DNA from 2 places in the Flavobacterium sp. C4GT6 genome. Region 1 is predicted to be linked to the other one. Evidence: riboswitches for the same ligand, from Rfam matches in the RefSeq annotation. Region 1 holds a riboswitch; the other holds the start of a gene.

Region 1 (8,074 bases):
CGTTTTTTTGATGGTCGTTTATTTTTTTCGAACCTAAATCCTTAGGGTCGTTTGGTTTTTCCTGTGACATAGCTTTTTGTTTTTTAGGTTGTTATTATAATATTACTACTAATGAACCATAAAACAAAAAGGTTTAACAAAGCCTTAGCTACTGGTACTTTATAATAAAATTATAGTGCGAGTTCACTATGTCATTTACTGTTTTTTGCAGGGATTCGTCCAGCATGTTATAACCGTCCTTCAGCTTGCCCGATGAGGCAAAATAATCAGGAAGTTTGTATTCAACCAGTACGTCTCCGTCGGTATAAATATCACCTACTTTAAAGTCAAGAGTGTAGCTATTAACATGAAAAGTAATGGTCATGGTATAATGTATTTTGTAAAAGAAAGCTTCGCCACGGTTACGGTAATAAAAGGCGTTTTTCTTATAAGCACTAATGGTTATAGTATTTGCAGTTACATTAGTAACATCCACCGGGCTTTTAAGTCGGTTATATTCATAAGCCCATGTATCGGTCCCTTTTATGAATAATTCAACAGGTATGGATGGGATGCTTACCTCTACAGGATCAAAACCATTAGAGTGTAGTTCCATTAAAGGAGGTTGTGCCTTTATAGTTGTACATATAAATAGTATAAGTAAGGTAATTTTACGCATATTATTTGTCGTTTAAGGCTTTTTCAAACTCTTCCTGTATCCTGCTGTTGGATATCAGCATTGGTTTTTTATCAATGGTTATGGTAATATTATCTCCATCTATACTATAGGAACCCGAGAATTTTCCCAAAGGGGTACTGCCTTCAAAATTTCCGTGCTGGTCGTCTCCGGCAAGATTACCCTTGTCGCCTATAGAACTTTTTATCTTGTTAAGCAGACTTGTTTTATCGCCCGGATAACTTATTGTAAACTGATTAGCCATGATTATTTAGGTATTGGTTTACTGTAAAGTTACACAATAATAAGGGAGAGCTGTGTTTACCTTTTGTTAAATGCGTAAGAAAAAGCCGAACTCAAAGTGCTTATTCCTTAACGGTAAAACCGCCTTTTTCAGCATCAAAAGTTATACTGTCATCATTAAATAGCCTGTCAAAAACCTTGTTGCTAATTAAATTAGCAGGGGAGTCCTGTATTACTTCCTGTTGTGTCATTACAACAATTTCACTGCTTAATTGCAGGGCAAGGTCGAGATCGTGAGTAGAGTAGAGTATGCACTTATCGGTTTCCTGCGTGAGCTTTTTCAGGAGTCTTAACAGGCTAACCTTATGCAGTAGGTCCAAGTGAGTGGTAGGTTCGTCCAGTACAATAAAAGGCGTGTCCTGTGCCAGGGCACGGGCAATGAGTACCCTTTGTAACTGCCCGTCACTTATTTCATAGTATTTTTTGTTGGCAAGATGCTCCAGTTGGGTAAGTTGAAGCGCCCTGTTTACCTGTAGTTTATCTTCTTCGGTAAGTGAGCCCAGCCAGTTGGTGTAAGGCTGCCTTCCTAATGCAATCAGTTCGTAAACCGTAAGATTACTTGGCGGAAGCTTCTCGGTAAGTACCACGCTTAGGTTTTGCGCCAGTTCCTTAGGGTTGTGCTGAGTGAGGTTAATTCCGTTAAGCTCAATAATCCCGCTAATAGGCGGCTGAATTCCGGTTAAGGTACGCAACAGGGTAGATTTACCTATACCATTGGCACCTATTAATGCGATAAGCGTACCTTTTTTAAGGTTGAGGTTAATATGCTGTGCAATAATAGATTCCTGTTTTTTTTCAGGATAACCAATACTAAGATTATTTGCAGCTAATACTGTTTTCATCACTTTTTCATTTTAACTGAATACCCCTTTCTTTTTCCTGAACAACAGCCATATCACTATAGGTGCACCAATTATAGATGTAATTCCGTTTATAGGCAATACGAAACTGCTTCCCGGCCATTGGGTTACCGTATCGCAAATTAGCATTATGGCAGCACCTGCAAGCAGGGTTGCCCAAAACAATACTAAATGGCTACTGGTTTTAAACAGTAGTTTTACAATATGTGGTACGGCAATCCCTATAAACGATATAGGTCCCGTAAATGCAGTAATACAACCTGTAATAATACTGGTTGCGAGTATAATTATAAAGCGTGTTTGGCTAAAGTTGATACCAAGGCTTTTGGCATAACGTTCGCCAAGCAGCATGGCATTAAGCGGTTTGATGCAGGTAACGGCAATGGCAAGTCCCAGTAGGCTGGCTCCGCATAGTATGGTTATGTTTTCCCACGAAAGATTACCTAAGCTTCCCAGTGCCCAAAACGTATATTTTTGAAGCTGTTCGGCATTACTAAAGTAAGACAGTACACCTACAATGGCCCCTGCAAAACTCCCGAACATTAAGCCTACAATCAGTATTGCCATTGTATCTTTTAGCCTTTGTGCTACTATCAATACAGCCAGTAATACCAGTAAACTACCAAGGGTAGAGGCAAGTACGAGTCCGTATGACGATGAGAAAAAACGACCTACGGCAGGTACAATCCCGGCACCTAAAATAACAATGGCTACCATAAGGCTGGCTCCCGAACTCAAGCCTAAAACACTAGGCCCTGCCAATGGATTGCGGAAGAGCGTTTGCATAAGTAATCCGCTTATTGACAGCCCCATGCCCACAATAATTGCAGTTAGGGCTTTAGGGAGCCTGTAGTTGATTATGATGTATTCCCATGCCGATTTTGAAGCACCTTTGCCAATAAGGCTATTGAATACTTCCTTAAGCGGAATACTTACCGAACCCAAACTGATATTAACCAGAAACAGTGCCACAAGGCTAATGCCCAGCAGTATAAAAATCAGTGTATATCGTTTGGTGTACAGCACGGTGATTAGTTTAGTTTTTCGAAAAAGTAAAGTTTGTAATCCGGTAACAGTTCCGGGTGAAATATCTTGATAAGGTCTTTTAAAACAAGATCGGGTCTTGTTGCCGAAAGCTCATAATAAATGTATCCGCCCGTAGGACCTCTTTTAGTACCAAAGGAATATACTTTCTTGTTTTTAAACGACTGGAACTGTCCGTAATGCGGATTGGTATCTGTCATTTCGTTAAGAGAGGTATAGCTGTTTGGTCCAATCCAATATTCGGCATTTTCGGCTTTATCCAGTACGGTTTCAAATGATAGGCTAAGGCTTCCTGTCCCATCTGTATCCTTCCAAAGATAGTCGGCATTAGCATCTTTTAAAAACTGTGCTACCCAGCTTCCTCCCTGTGGCAGGTTCCATTGATCCTGAAACATTGCACCTGCCATAACTGTAGGTTTTTCGGTAGTGTTTTGGGCTATTTTTTTAGCTTCATTATAATCTTTTACTATCTGTTTAAAAATAATATCGGCTTCTTTTTCCCTGCTGTAAAGTGCCCCGAAAAACTTAATCCATTCGGCTCTTCCCAGCGGGCTTTGCTCTGTCCAGTCACCATTGTATAAAACGGTTAGCCCACTGTTTTGCAGGGTGTTCATGGATTTGTTGTTGCTGCTTATACTAAAGCCCACAACAGCATCGGGGGAGAGGTCAATCATAATCTCTGTATTCAGCCTTTCATTCTGACCTACGTCTTTAACCAGTCCAGTATCAATACGTTTTCTGGTCTTTTCACTTGAAATAAAATCAGTACCGGGGTAGCCTACCAAAGTGTTTTCCACACCAAGCATTTCCAGTGCCGGTATATGTGTTGTTGAGGTTACCACAATTGACTGTAAAGGTACCTGTAACGTAGTATATTTTTTAAGACTATCGGGCACAACAGCATCTTTTTGCTGCATCACATAAGTGAAGGTTTCCGTAGCATCAGGCCACGGGTTAGTCACTTTTACTACAGTATAACCGTGATGTTTATATAGTTCCAGCCCTTTGGCGTAAACTATTGAATTTTCTACAGTTTCGGTAGTTTCTTCGTGTGCTTTTTCCTGTTTTTTACAGCCTGTTACTGTCAGTAATAAAAAAAGAAGAATAGGGTAGTGTAAGATTTTCATAACAAATATTAAGCTGCTGCAAATGTATAAATTTCAATATTAATCCTATATTTGCACCCAACTTTAGGTTATAGTGTGCCGGCCGCACACTGTATTAAAAGGGAATCAGGTGCAATACCTGAGCTGTTCCCGCAACTGTAAGCTATATCCCTTTCGGGAGGCTGTTGTTAACTGCGAGCCACTGCCTGTATAGGCGGGAAGGTAAACAACAGTACGCAAGCCAGGAGACCTGCCTTTAGTGTTAACAATTATCGAACCTTCGGGAAAAAAGGTTCTGGAAATTATGACATTTAACAGACTCATTTTTGTATTAACTCTTGTATTGTGCCACCAGTTATGGGCGCAACAGGATACTATTGTCCCTTTGAAAGAGCTGATAATATCAGACACGCAACTACGCGATTTCTCCAATACACAGCAGGTACTGGTGTTAAATGATTCGGTTATTGGGATCAATCAGGCATCGCTTACCTCATTTTTAAATTACAATACCACCATTTACTTTAAGGAAAACGGACTGGGTATGGTGTCGTCTCCGTCATTCAGGGGAACAACCGCTCAGCAAACCGCTGTGATATGGAACGGTATAAATATAAACTCTCAGTTAAACGGGCAAACCGACTTTAACGTAATAAATACCCGCGACTTTAATGCCATAGATGTAAGGGCAGGGGGCGGAAGCGTTATTTATGGTAGTAGCGCCATAGGGGGGAGTATTCACCTGAACAATGAACTTGAGTATAAAGAAAAATTCACTAACGAGCTTAGGGCAAACTACGGCAGCTTTAATACACTGGGGCTGCATTATGCAGGGACTATAGCTAGTGATAGGTTTAGTACATCGCTTAGCTTTACCCGAAACAGCTCTGACAACGACTATGATTACGTAGGTAAGGATGGACATAATCTTAACGGGCAGTATTATAACAACAGTGCTTCGGCTACTGTGGGTTATAAAATCAATCAAAAAAATGTCCTTATCTATTATAGCTACTTGTTTGAGGGGGAGAGGCATTTTTCACTCATATTTCCATCGGAAACAAGAACGAAGTATGATAATTTTGACACCAGGAACATGCTGGAGTGGACAGGCTATTATGGCAGGTTTACCTCAAAACTAAAGGCAGCTTACCTGAGTGAGAAGTACAAATACTTTGATAATATTTATAGAGACAGTTATACCTACGGAAAATCAGAATCCATAATAGGGAAGTACGACCTGCTCTTCCAGATTAACAGTAAGATGAAACTGAACTCGGTATTGAATTTTACCCAAACCAAAGGATATGGTTCCAGTCTTGAAGGTGCCGAAAGGCATATAGGTTCGGCAAGTGTACTGTTTAGTCATTCGGTTACTGGTAAATTAATGTATGAGACGGGTATAAGAAAAGAGGCTACAAATAATTATGAGAGTCCGTTTTTGTATTCGGCAGGAGCAAAATACCGTTTTTCCGATTTTTATATGCTAAGGGTAAACGGATCTAAAAACTTCAGGATACCTACCTTTCAGGATTTATACTGGCAGGGTAGCGGTAATACCGATTTGAAACCCGAAAGTTCAATACAGGGAGAAATAGGTAACGAGTTTACCATTAAAAATGCTAGCCTAAGCGTAACTGGCTATTATATAAAACTTAAGGATATGCTGCGCTGGCTGCCTACAGGTAGTGTGTGGCGACCACAAAATACCGATAGGGTTAAAACCTACGGTATAGAAACGGTATTTAAATACAACAGGGAGTTTAATGCACACAAACTGGGGCTTACCGCAGTGTATGGTTATACCCGTAGTGAGAACGAAGATACAGGCAATCAGCTTATTTATGTGCCTTACCACAAGGCATCGGGGGCATTGTCTTACGGGTATAAAAAACTTACTGCCTACTATCAGTTTTTATATACCGGAGAGGTGTTTACAAGATCGGACAACAACTCGAGGTACAATATAGATGCCTATACTACAGGTAACTTTGGTGCCGAATATACTTTTGGAAAAACGACTACTTATAAACTGGGAGCACAGGTGCTTAATATTTGGAATGCTGATTATGTTAGTGTAGACAGCAGGCAAATGCCAGGCAGAAACTTTAATTTTTATTTCACTTTAAAACTCTAACTTAAACTTAACAACTATTATGAAACTTAAGAATTCATTATTTGCCCTATTGGCCGGTTCTTTATTTTTTGTATCCTGTAGCAGTGACGACGATAACGTATCTGTTGCTTCGGGTGCTTATGAGAACGGAACTTTTGTACTAAACGAAGGTAACAGCAACCCGTCTACAGGTACTGTTTCTTTTATTGGTAACGACGGTACTGTAGAACAGGATATATTTACTGCTGTAAACCCTGATGCTCCTGCTATAGGTACTTACCTGCAGTCAATGTTTTTTAGTGATGATTATGCATTTATCATCTCTGGTCAGGCAAATAAAGTAACTGTAGTAAACAGAAATACTTTTGAGTTTGTTGCAAGTATCGAAACAGGTTTCAGTAACCCTCGTTATGGTGCGGTTATTAACGGTAAAGCTTATATCACTAACACATCTGATTATACAGATCCGGATGATTTCCTAACAGTGATTGATCTTACAAGCTTTACTACATCTACAGTAGAACTTAATAACTATGCTGAAAGGGTACTTACAGAAAACGGTAAGCTTTACATTGCTAACGGATACTACGGTAGCGGAACATCGGTAACTGTATTCAACCCGGCAAACAATACTGTTGAGGCAGTTATTGAACTTGGTGATTCTCCAAATTCATTTGATGAAGAAGATGGCGCTTTATATGTAATGGGTGATACTCAAATAAGCAGAATAAACCTTGCAAACAATACCGTTAGCGGTACTATTGAGCTTACTGCTGAGATGTCTGGTGCAAAAAATCTTACAATTTCTGATAATTCTATATACTATACTGTTGGAACCAGCGTTTATAGCTTACCTTTGAACTCAAATACATTACCTACAGAAGCTTTATTTAGCTATGAGTCAGATTCTCAATATGGTGCAATGTATGGGTTTAATGTAAGTGAAGGTAAGGTATACATTGCTGATGGCGGTGATTTTGCTTCAGACAGCGAGATTTATATTTACAGTACCGATGGTACATTAGTAAACACACACGTAGTAGGAGTTGGACCAAACAGTTTCTACTTTAACAATTAAATTACTAGCTAAAAATAAAGTAATTTTGTTTATGTTTAAAAGAAAGGCTTCCCTAGGGAAGCCTTTCGAATTTTATTATGGTAACTCTTTTATAAGATGACCTAAATTTTGCGGTACCTCTTCAATATACATTTCATCGCCAAATGGCTGCATGGTTTTAGATGTTTTAAATATTTTATGTTCCCTTGAAGGCTGTTGCGGCATCATTCTTCCGTTTGCTGTAATCTGGCCAATTGCAGTTGCCAGTAAAGGCTCACTTGGGTTTCCTATTTGGCCAAGGTTATCATAATCTTCAGGCATTTCAATATCAGGGTTAATGCCTTCTTCATAGTCGCCAAAGTTATTTTTGTTTACTATTTTAAGTACCAGTGGCTGCATAGCATAGCGATGGCTTGGGTCTACATCATTTTTAGAAAAATCAGCAGAATCATATAATGTAACCGATCCTGCATTTTTACCAATGGTAGTAGTACCTATCTGCACCACATCAATATAGGGTTTAAGGCAGTTAATTACCAGTTCGCTGGCAGAAGCCGTACTACCTGTTGTAAGTATATATACTTTATTAAGGTTAAGGTGATTAATGCCTGTTCCGTCGTTTAATGCTCCTGCAAAATTATTTACCAGTGCATTTGGGTTATTGTTTTCAAAGTAATCCTGTAGTTTAGGGTTCCATTGTTCTTTAGCCAGTAGCTGTCCCTCAAACTGCCCTGTAATCATACTGGCAAGATAGGTCGCTGTACGTACAGATCCGCCTCCGTTATAACGCAGGTCAAGTACTAGTTCGTTAACCCCCTGTGCGGCAAGATTACCAAAAGCAGTGTTCAGCTCGTTGTCATAGCTGCTAAAAAAACCATTGTACATAAGGTAACCAATAGTTTTTCCTCCCTCGTTATATACCACATCGGCAAA
Region 2 (8,074 bases), on a different contig from region 1:
TTTCATTATTTATATTGATATCTAATTAAAATATATCAGGATCTCCTTTTCCTTCCCTTACAACTACCGGTTCATCTCCTGAAAGGTCTACAATTGTAGAGGCTACATTATCACCATATCCACCATCAATAACGGCATCTACCTGATTTTGCCATTTCTCAAAAATAAGCTCAGGATCGGTTGAGTATTCTAAAATCTCATCCTCGTCATGTATGGAGGTAGAAACTATAGGATTACCCAAAGCTCTTACAATATCCAGCGCTATGTTATTATCAGGCACACGTATACCTACCGTATTCTTCTTTTTAAACTCTTTTGGTAAATTATTATTGCCCGGAAGGATAAATGTATAAGGTCCCGGTAATGATCGTTTCAGTATTTTAAAAGTACTTGTATCAATCTGCTTCACATAATCTGATAGGTTACTCAAATCACTACAAACGAAGGAAAAGTTCGCCTTATCCAGTTTAATACCCTTTATACGGGCAATTCGCTCAAGTGCTTTACTGTTGGTTATATCACAGCCTAATCCGTAAACGGTATCGGTAGGATAAATTATAATTCCCCCATTACGCAATATCTTAACCACTTTTTCTATTTCCCTTTCATTGGGATTTTCAGGGTATATTTTTATGAATTGTGCCATGTTGTAGTCTGTTTTCGGTTTTTGCAAGCTTAAAGTTACGAAAGCTATTTATTATTAGCGTTAATTTAAACGTAAAGCTTTAGCCTATAACATCGAGCTTAGCAAAGCGAAGTAACAGCTTTTTAATTCCTCCTACCTCAAACTTTATTTCAGCCTTTTTATCAGCTCCTACACCTTCAAGGTTAAGTACCTGTCCTTTACCAAAACGTTCGTGCATTACCACGTTACCAATATTAAGCTTACTATCAGGCATTGCAGGTCCTGATGATGCGGGGATCGATCCGCCAGCCATAGGTTTAAGCCTGCGTATTGGCATATCCGGCTTAGGATCATTATCGGTAACCCATTTAGGCGGAATACCACTTTTAGGTTTAGATTGCCTTAGTTTTGATTTATCTACATCACCAAAAACATCGTTATTGATCATTGGTTTATAACGATAGTTCGTTTCTACCGGAGTAAGGTATTCAAGGAAAACACCTGTAATCTCTTCTATAAAGCGCGACGGTTCACTATCAACCAGTTTACCCCAACGGTACCTTGACTGTGCATAAGTAAGGTAAGCCTGATGTTCTGCACGTGTTAGCGCCACATAAAACAGCCTTCGCTCCTCTTCCAGTTCACTACGGGTATTCATACTCATGGCACTTGGAAAAAGATCTTCCTCCATACCTACAATAAATACATGTGGGAACTCAAGTCCTTTTGCAAGGTGAATGGTCATAAGTGCTACCCTGTCATCATCTCCGGTATCTTTATCCATATCGGTAGCCAGAGCAACATCTTCAAGAAATTCAGATAATGCTCCTCTTGCACCGTCTACCTCTTTTTGACCTTCAATAAAGTCTTTAATACCGTTTAGTAACTCTTCTATATTCTCTATACGGGCTATACCTTCAGGTGTTGCATCCTTTTTCAGCTCCTGTATAAGTCCGGTTTTCTTGGTAACATGCTCGGTGAGGTAAAAGGCATCATGACTGTCGTTAATAACCTGAAAGCTTTTTACCATGGTAACAAAATCCTGAATTTTGTTCCTTGTACCCGAATTAAGTCTTAGGTCAATCCTATCGATATTCTCCATTACCTCAAAAATGGAGCGTTTGTAATGGTTTGCCGCTACAGTAAGTTTTTCTATTGTAGTACCGCCTATACCCCTTGCCGGATAGTTAATTACCCTTACAAGAGCTTCTTCATCCTTAGGGTTAATAACAAGCCTTAGGTAAGCCAAAACGTCTTTGATCTCTTTTCTTTGGTAAAAAGAAAGTCCACCATAAATCCTGTACGGGATATCACGTTTCCTTAAAGCGTCCTCAATAGAACGTGACTGTGCATTGGTGCGGTACAGTACAGCAAAGTTTCCGTTAGGAAGCTGGTTCTGCATTTTTTGCTCAAAAATGGTACTCGCTACAAAACGCCCTTCCTCACTATCGGTTAGGCTGCGGTGTACCTTAATTTTTGGTCCGTCCTCATTGGCTGTCCATACAACCTTATCAAGCTTGGTTTTATTTTTATCTATAATGGAGTTAGCCGCTTCCACAATGTTTCGTGACGAACGGTAATTTTGCTCCAGTCGGTACGTTTGTACGTTATCGTAATCCTTTTGGAAGTTAAGGATGTTATTAATATTTGCTCCCCGAAAGGCGTAAATACTCTGTGCATCATCCCCTACAACACAAATATTCTGGAACCTGTCAGACAGTGCTCTTACAATAAGGTACTGCGAGTGATTGGTATCCTGATACTCATCTACCAGTATGTAACGGAAACGATCCTGATATTTCATAAGTACATCAGGAAAACGATTTAGAAGCTCATTTGTACGAAGCAAAAGGTCATCAAAGTCCATTGCTCCGGCCTTAAAGCAACGCTCTACATACTGCTCGTATACCTCACCCATTCTTGGTTTTTTGGACATGGCATCGGCTTCCTGCAATTCAGGATTGTTATAATAAGCCTTAACCGTAATAAGGTTATTCTTGTAGTTGGAAATACGGCTTAATACCTGTTTTGGCTTGTATACATCCTTATCCAGTTGCATTTCCTTAATGATAGACGAAATAAGGCGCACACTATCCTGACTGTCGTAAATACTAAAGTTTGACGGATACCCAAGCTTATCGGCCTCAAAACGGAGTATTTTGGCAAATATAGAGTGGAATGTTCCCATCCAAAGGTTTTTAGCCTCAGAGTTACCCACAATACCCGCAATACGGTTTTTCATTTCACGCGCAGCCTTATTAGTAAAGGTAAGTGCCAAAATATTAAAGGCATCCACCCCCTGACTCATAAGGTAAGCAATACGCAGTGTAAGTACCCTTGTCTTACCCGATCCTGCACCTGCAATTACAATCATAGGTCCGTCTTTTTGCAAAACCGGAGCCCTTTGCGCTTCATTTAACTGGCTTATATACTTTTCAATTTCCGTCATAACTTCCAAAAAAGCAAAAATAGTTATTTTTAGTGGGGAAATAAACCCTAATTATAGTTTCAGTAGTTGTGTTTTGTTAAAAATTATTCACAATAATTTTATCTTACAAAAAGTATTTAATTATTTTCGCCTTTCACAATTTTATATCAACAAACTACGTTAGTCTATTACACCAAACTATTACTAAACATGGATATTACAAAATTTATTGAAATACTGGCATATACGCTACCTTCAATAATAGTAGGACTTGTTGCCTACTATTTTTTTGATGCACAACGCAAAAACGAAGAAAGTCGCCGCCGATACCTTATTCACAAAGAAGCACAAAAAAATGCTATGCCATTACGACTACAGGCATATGAAAGATTAGTACTTTTCCTTGAAAGGATAAATCCTTCAAAACTACTTGTAAGAATTGCTCCGCAATCATCAAACAAACATGATTATGAAGAATATGTAATTGCACAAATTGAGCAGGAATACGAGCATAACCTTACACAACAAATTTATGTTTCTGCCGAAAGTTGGGATATTATCACTACTGCTAAAAATGCTACTATCCAAATGATTCGTAAAACCAACATGAGTGAAAAGGTAGATACTGCAAACAAACTAAGAGAAGTTATACTTACCGATTTGTTTGACACGCAAAGCCCTAGCAGCATAGCTGTAGCTTACCTAAAAAATGAAGTAGCCGAAATGTGGCAATAATGCCAATTTACAATATTTTACAAGGCATCCTGAAAAGGATGCCTTTTTATTTTATATTTGCCAAAAGGTTTTGCTTAACGCAAATTAATAGGGAATCGTGTGGAAATCACGGGCTGTCGCGCAACTGTAAAGTACAAAACAGTTTTATCGTAATAAACCACTGCTATATTTAGCGGGAAGGGCGATAAAATGTACAAGCCAGGAGACCTGCCTTACTAAATAATGACTATGCTTTCGCGGTTAAAGTGATGTCCGGTAATTGTACTCCTTTTTGGACTGTAACTACTGTGTCTTCATTTTATCTCCGTAAAAGCTTAAAAAATATACACGTGCCGGAGAACACACAAAAAACGTATTTTAACTGGAGTAGCGGTAAGGACAGTGCACTTGCTCTTCATTATCTGTTAAATGACAGTAACTATAGTGTAGACTGTCTGCTTACATCTGTAAACTCTCACTATGATCGTGTTAGTATGCATGGATTACGTAAAGAACTCTTGCTACAGCAAATTGAAGCCATAGGGATACTAGGTACGACTATAGAGCTTCCGCTTCAACCTACCAATGAGGAGTATGAAACCATTATGAAAAATAAGGTTCAGGAACTTATAGATGAAGGATACACTACCGCTGCTTTTGGTGATATTTTTTTGGAAGACCTTAAGGTATACAGGGAAAAACAACTGGAACCTTATGGTATAAAAGCAGTTTTCCCTTTATGGAAAAAAGACACTAAAAAACTATTAAAGGAGTTTATAGACCTGGGTTTTAAAACCATAACGGTTTGTGTTAACGGTACAAAACTGGATAAATCATTTGTAGGTCGAATTATAGATCACGATTTTATAAATGAACTACCCGATGATGTTGACCCCTGCGGTGAGAACGGAGAGTTCCATACTTTTTGCTTTGATGCTCCCTACTTTAAAAAACCTGTAGATTTTACCATTGGTGAAACGATTTACAGAGAATATAACAACCACAGTACAAAAACCGGATACTGGTTTTGCGATTTGATTCCACAATAAATAACCATCATAAATATGACATCTGAAGTAAGAATAAAACTATCGGAAACCCGAATCTTTAAAGCGGTTTTTCCAAACACAACAAATCACTATGATACTCTTTTTGGAGGTACCGCCATGCACCTTATGGACGAGGTTGCTTTTATAACAGCTACCCGCTACAGTCGTCAGCGTATGGTAACAGTAAGTAGTGATCGTATTGATTTCAAGAAACCCATTCCTGCAGGTACTATAGTTGAGCTTATTGGTAAGGTTACCTATGTAGGAACTACCAGTCTTAAAGTACGTGTAGAGATTTATGTAGAACAGATGTATGAAAATACAAGGGAAAAAGCAGTAAACGGCGAGTTTACTTTTGTCGCTATAGATGAAAATAAAGTCCCTGTAAAAATACTTTAATTAAAAGGCATCCTTCCATTGGATGCCTTTTTTGTTTATGTTTGTTTTATAAAACATTATGATGAAAAAGATATTTACTGCCTCTCTTATTTTTTTATGCCTTAGTTCGGCTTTTGCCCAAAAAATATATCATAACAAAGGTTTTGGTATTACTATCGAAATACCACAAACCTGGTGGGAAGATAACCGTAACGGATTCCCTGCCGAAATTGAGCTTAGCAAAACCGAACGTAAAAAAATACTGGATGACAGTAACTCGGTTTTCCTTACCCTGTTTTATGATAGGGAAACGATAAAAGAAGGTGGTAATTACATCCCTAAAATGCAGTTTAATGTAGCCAGTAATTATGAAAAAGATTTTAAAGTACTGCTGAAAGCTACCGAGAACAATGTTAAAATACAGAAGAAATTCCAACCTGACTATAAACTGGTTAAAAAACCTAAAGAGGTAAAAATTGCGGGTATTAAAAGTATAGGCTATGTAGCTACCTACTCCATGATGGTAAACGGAAAAACTACAACTATACGCAGTTTTACTTATGTAATACCTTATAACAATTATGTTTTCCATCTTAATTTTACCGATGAGATAAACGGAAAAGACCGCTCTAAAGAGTTTGAAGCAGCAGTAAAGACTATTAAAATAGGATAATTAACAGATGACAGATGAACTCTATAGTAAACAGATTACAAGTAGGAAAGATTTTGTTGAGTTTTTAAAACTTCTGCATAAATACTACGCCTCAAAACCGGAAGATTGGGAGAATAACACCCTCGAATCTTTTTTGGAAGCACTGTCTGCTTACGCTGATGATATACCTAAGTATTATAAAAACACTAAACAGGACAGAAGCCCCGAGACTGCAGACTGGCAGGTATTTGCAGACATGCTAAAAGGTGCTATTGTTTACGAATGACCTCTTTAACCAATTGTTTTTGTTATATTTATAAAAACAAAAACAACTATGAAGAAAGCCTTACCGCTATTATTACTTTTTATTTGTACTACAGTATTTTCACAAAAAACTGATATCGTTATACTGGGAACAGACCATTTTAGCCAGATATATAAGGAAGATAATCCTAATACTGATATCAAATCTGATAAAAGAAAAACTGAAATAAATGAAGTGATTGATTTAATTGGCAAGTACAAACCTGACTGCATCATGGTTGAGGAGCTTCCGGAAAATCAACCTGAAATAGACAGTATGTATAATCTTTATGTAAAAGGGATTTTAAACACTTCCAGCAGAAGAGAGATTTTTAATATCGCTTTTCCTATTGCAAAAAAACATAGCCTAAAAAAAGTATACTGTGTTAATGCTCCCGGAGGAACTTCACAAAGCCTCTTAGATAATGGAGATAATATTGAGTTGTATAAAAACGAAACTCTGGAGCTTCGGGAAATAGTAATGGCAAAATACAAGGCTATTAATAATGGTACGCTCTCTTTTAAAGATTATCTCACTTTTCTAAACCAGCCTGACACCTACAACAAAGTCTACCATTTGAAATACATAACCCCTGCAAGGGTTAGAAACGGTATTTTTAACGGCACTGATGAAATGATCGATTCGGCCTTTGTTAATACAAAATATATAGGTGCAGAGTTAACTTCTGTATGGAAAAACAGGGATTATAAAATTTATTCCAATATTGTTACTACACAATTAAAGGAAAAATCTAAACGTATTTTACTTCTTATAGGTGTAGGTCATGTAGGCTCACTTAAAAGTATTTTCAGGGATGATCCCGAATATAACCTTATAGAAGCAAATACAATTTTAAAATAATTATTCGGCTAAAAGTAATTCCAGCCTTTGTCTTTCATTCTCCTTAAGTTCAGGCATTATATTGGTAAATGCCTCCCTGTAGCCTTCTTCTTTAAGTAGCTTTCGTATATTATCACGTCCAAACTTAGCAAACTGCCATTTGTGATGCTTAGTGGCTCTGGCAAGATTTATAAGTACAATATCATCCTGCTTACCTATATAAATTAAATTAGACAATGCATTTTGACGTATACTGCTTTCATACTTAGGAGAAGCATAATTCTGCAGCTCGGTATAATATTGCTCTTTTTTATCAGCTCTGTAGTCTTTAGTGGTGTAAGCCAGGGTAAGCCATAGTATCCTTAAATTCTTATCGTTAAATCCAACCCAGGTATCAGACATATCAAGAAACTCCCCTATCCTGTCTGGGAAACGCATACTTAACACATTAAGAGCAATCTCCCTTGTTACATACGACTCATCCTGCATAAGTGATTTGTATTCTTCAAAAAACGCATCAGGAATAGTAACAACCGTACGGGCAACCGCCTGCCTTATTTTTATATTATCCGTTTTCATGGCAGTACGTACTATATCTGCTTTATCTTCAAATGGTACTTCTGCAAGCTGGAACAATATTTCTTCTTTTAGAGGCCAAAATGCATCCGAATTCATTACCTGTGTGTACATTTCCTTACCTTCCTTAAACGATTGGCTTTGCAGGTTGCCTATAGCAAAATACTGCTGTATAAATTTGTTTTTATTAAGTAACTCAATTGCTTCACCAACTTCAAATTTCGGGTTTTCAAGCCAACGCTTTTTAAATGATTCGGTATCATAGTCAGACACCTTATTTATCTCTGCCAGAAAATCTTCGGTGCTTACATTCTTAAAAGCATACTTTTCTAAATAAGCTTTAACGGCTTTTCTAAAAGCATCATGCCCTACCCCTTCTCTTAATACATGTAGTGCCCAAGCTCCTTTTTGGTAATAACTCAGGGCACTAGCCTTTTCGTTAAGTATAGGTATGTTGTCGGTTTGTGATGCCTGTTGTAGCCTTTCAGCCATTTGGTACAACTCGTAG

The links. A riboswitch is a leader RNA that binds a small molecule or an ion and turns the genes downstream of it on or off. The one in region 1 is predicted to bind cobalamin.
Region 2: linked by a shared signal. The riboswitch ahead of V3Z67_RS02060 (ATP-binding protein) and the one ahead of V3Z67_RS15090 (TonB-dependent receptor plug domain-containing protein) in region 1 are both predicted to bind cobalamin.

What each region holds. Positions count from the first base shown of each region.
Region 1 covers NZ_JAZGZU010000015.1:42,577-50,650, forward strand. Annotated here, with positions in the region: gene V3Z67_RS15060 (hypothetical protein) at 1-70, opposite strand, end outside; gene V3Z67_RS15065 (hypothetical protein) at 149-658, opposite strand; gene V3Z67_RS15070 (hypothetical protein) at 660-920, opposite strand; gene V3Z67_RS15075 (ABC transporter ATP-binding protein) at 1,021-1,800, opposite strand; gene V3Z67_RS15080 (iron ABC transporter permease) at 1,813-2,844, opposite strand; gene V3Z67_RS15085 (ABC transporter substrate-binding protein) at 2,850-3,989, opposite strand; cobalamin riboswitch at 4,038-4,240, shown strand; gene V3Z67_RS15090 (TonB-dependent receptor plug domain-containing protein) at 4,273-6,105, shown strand; gene V3Z67_RS15095 (YncE family protein) at 6,125-7,162, shown strand; gene V3Z67_RS15100 (S41 family peptidase) at 7,238-8,074, opposite strand, start outside.
Region 2 covers NZ_JAZGZU010000001.1:444,465-452,538, forward strand. Annotated here, with positions in the region: gene V3Z67_RS02045 (L-threonylcarbamoyladenylate synthase) at 26-646, opposite strand; gene V3Z67_RS02050 (ATP-dependent helicase) at 726-3,074, opposite strand; gene V3Z67_RS02055 (DUF7935 family protein) at 3,264-3,788, shown strand; cobalamin riboswitch at 3,837-4,017, shown strand; gene V3Z67_RS02060 (ATP-binding protein) at 4,118-4,816, shown strand; gene V3Z67_RS02065 (acyl-CoA thioesterase) at 4,832-5,215, shown strand; gene V3Z67_RS02070 (hypothetical protein) at 5,274-5,867, shown strand; gene V3Z67_RS02075 (DUF7660 family protein) at 5,875-6,132, shown strand; gene V3Z67_RS02080 (DUF5694 domain-containing protein) at 6,181-7,011, shown strand; gene V3Z67_RS02085 (M1 family metallopeptidase) at 7,012-8,074, opposite strand, start outside.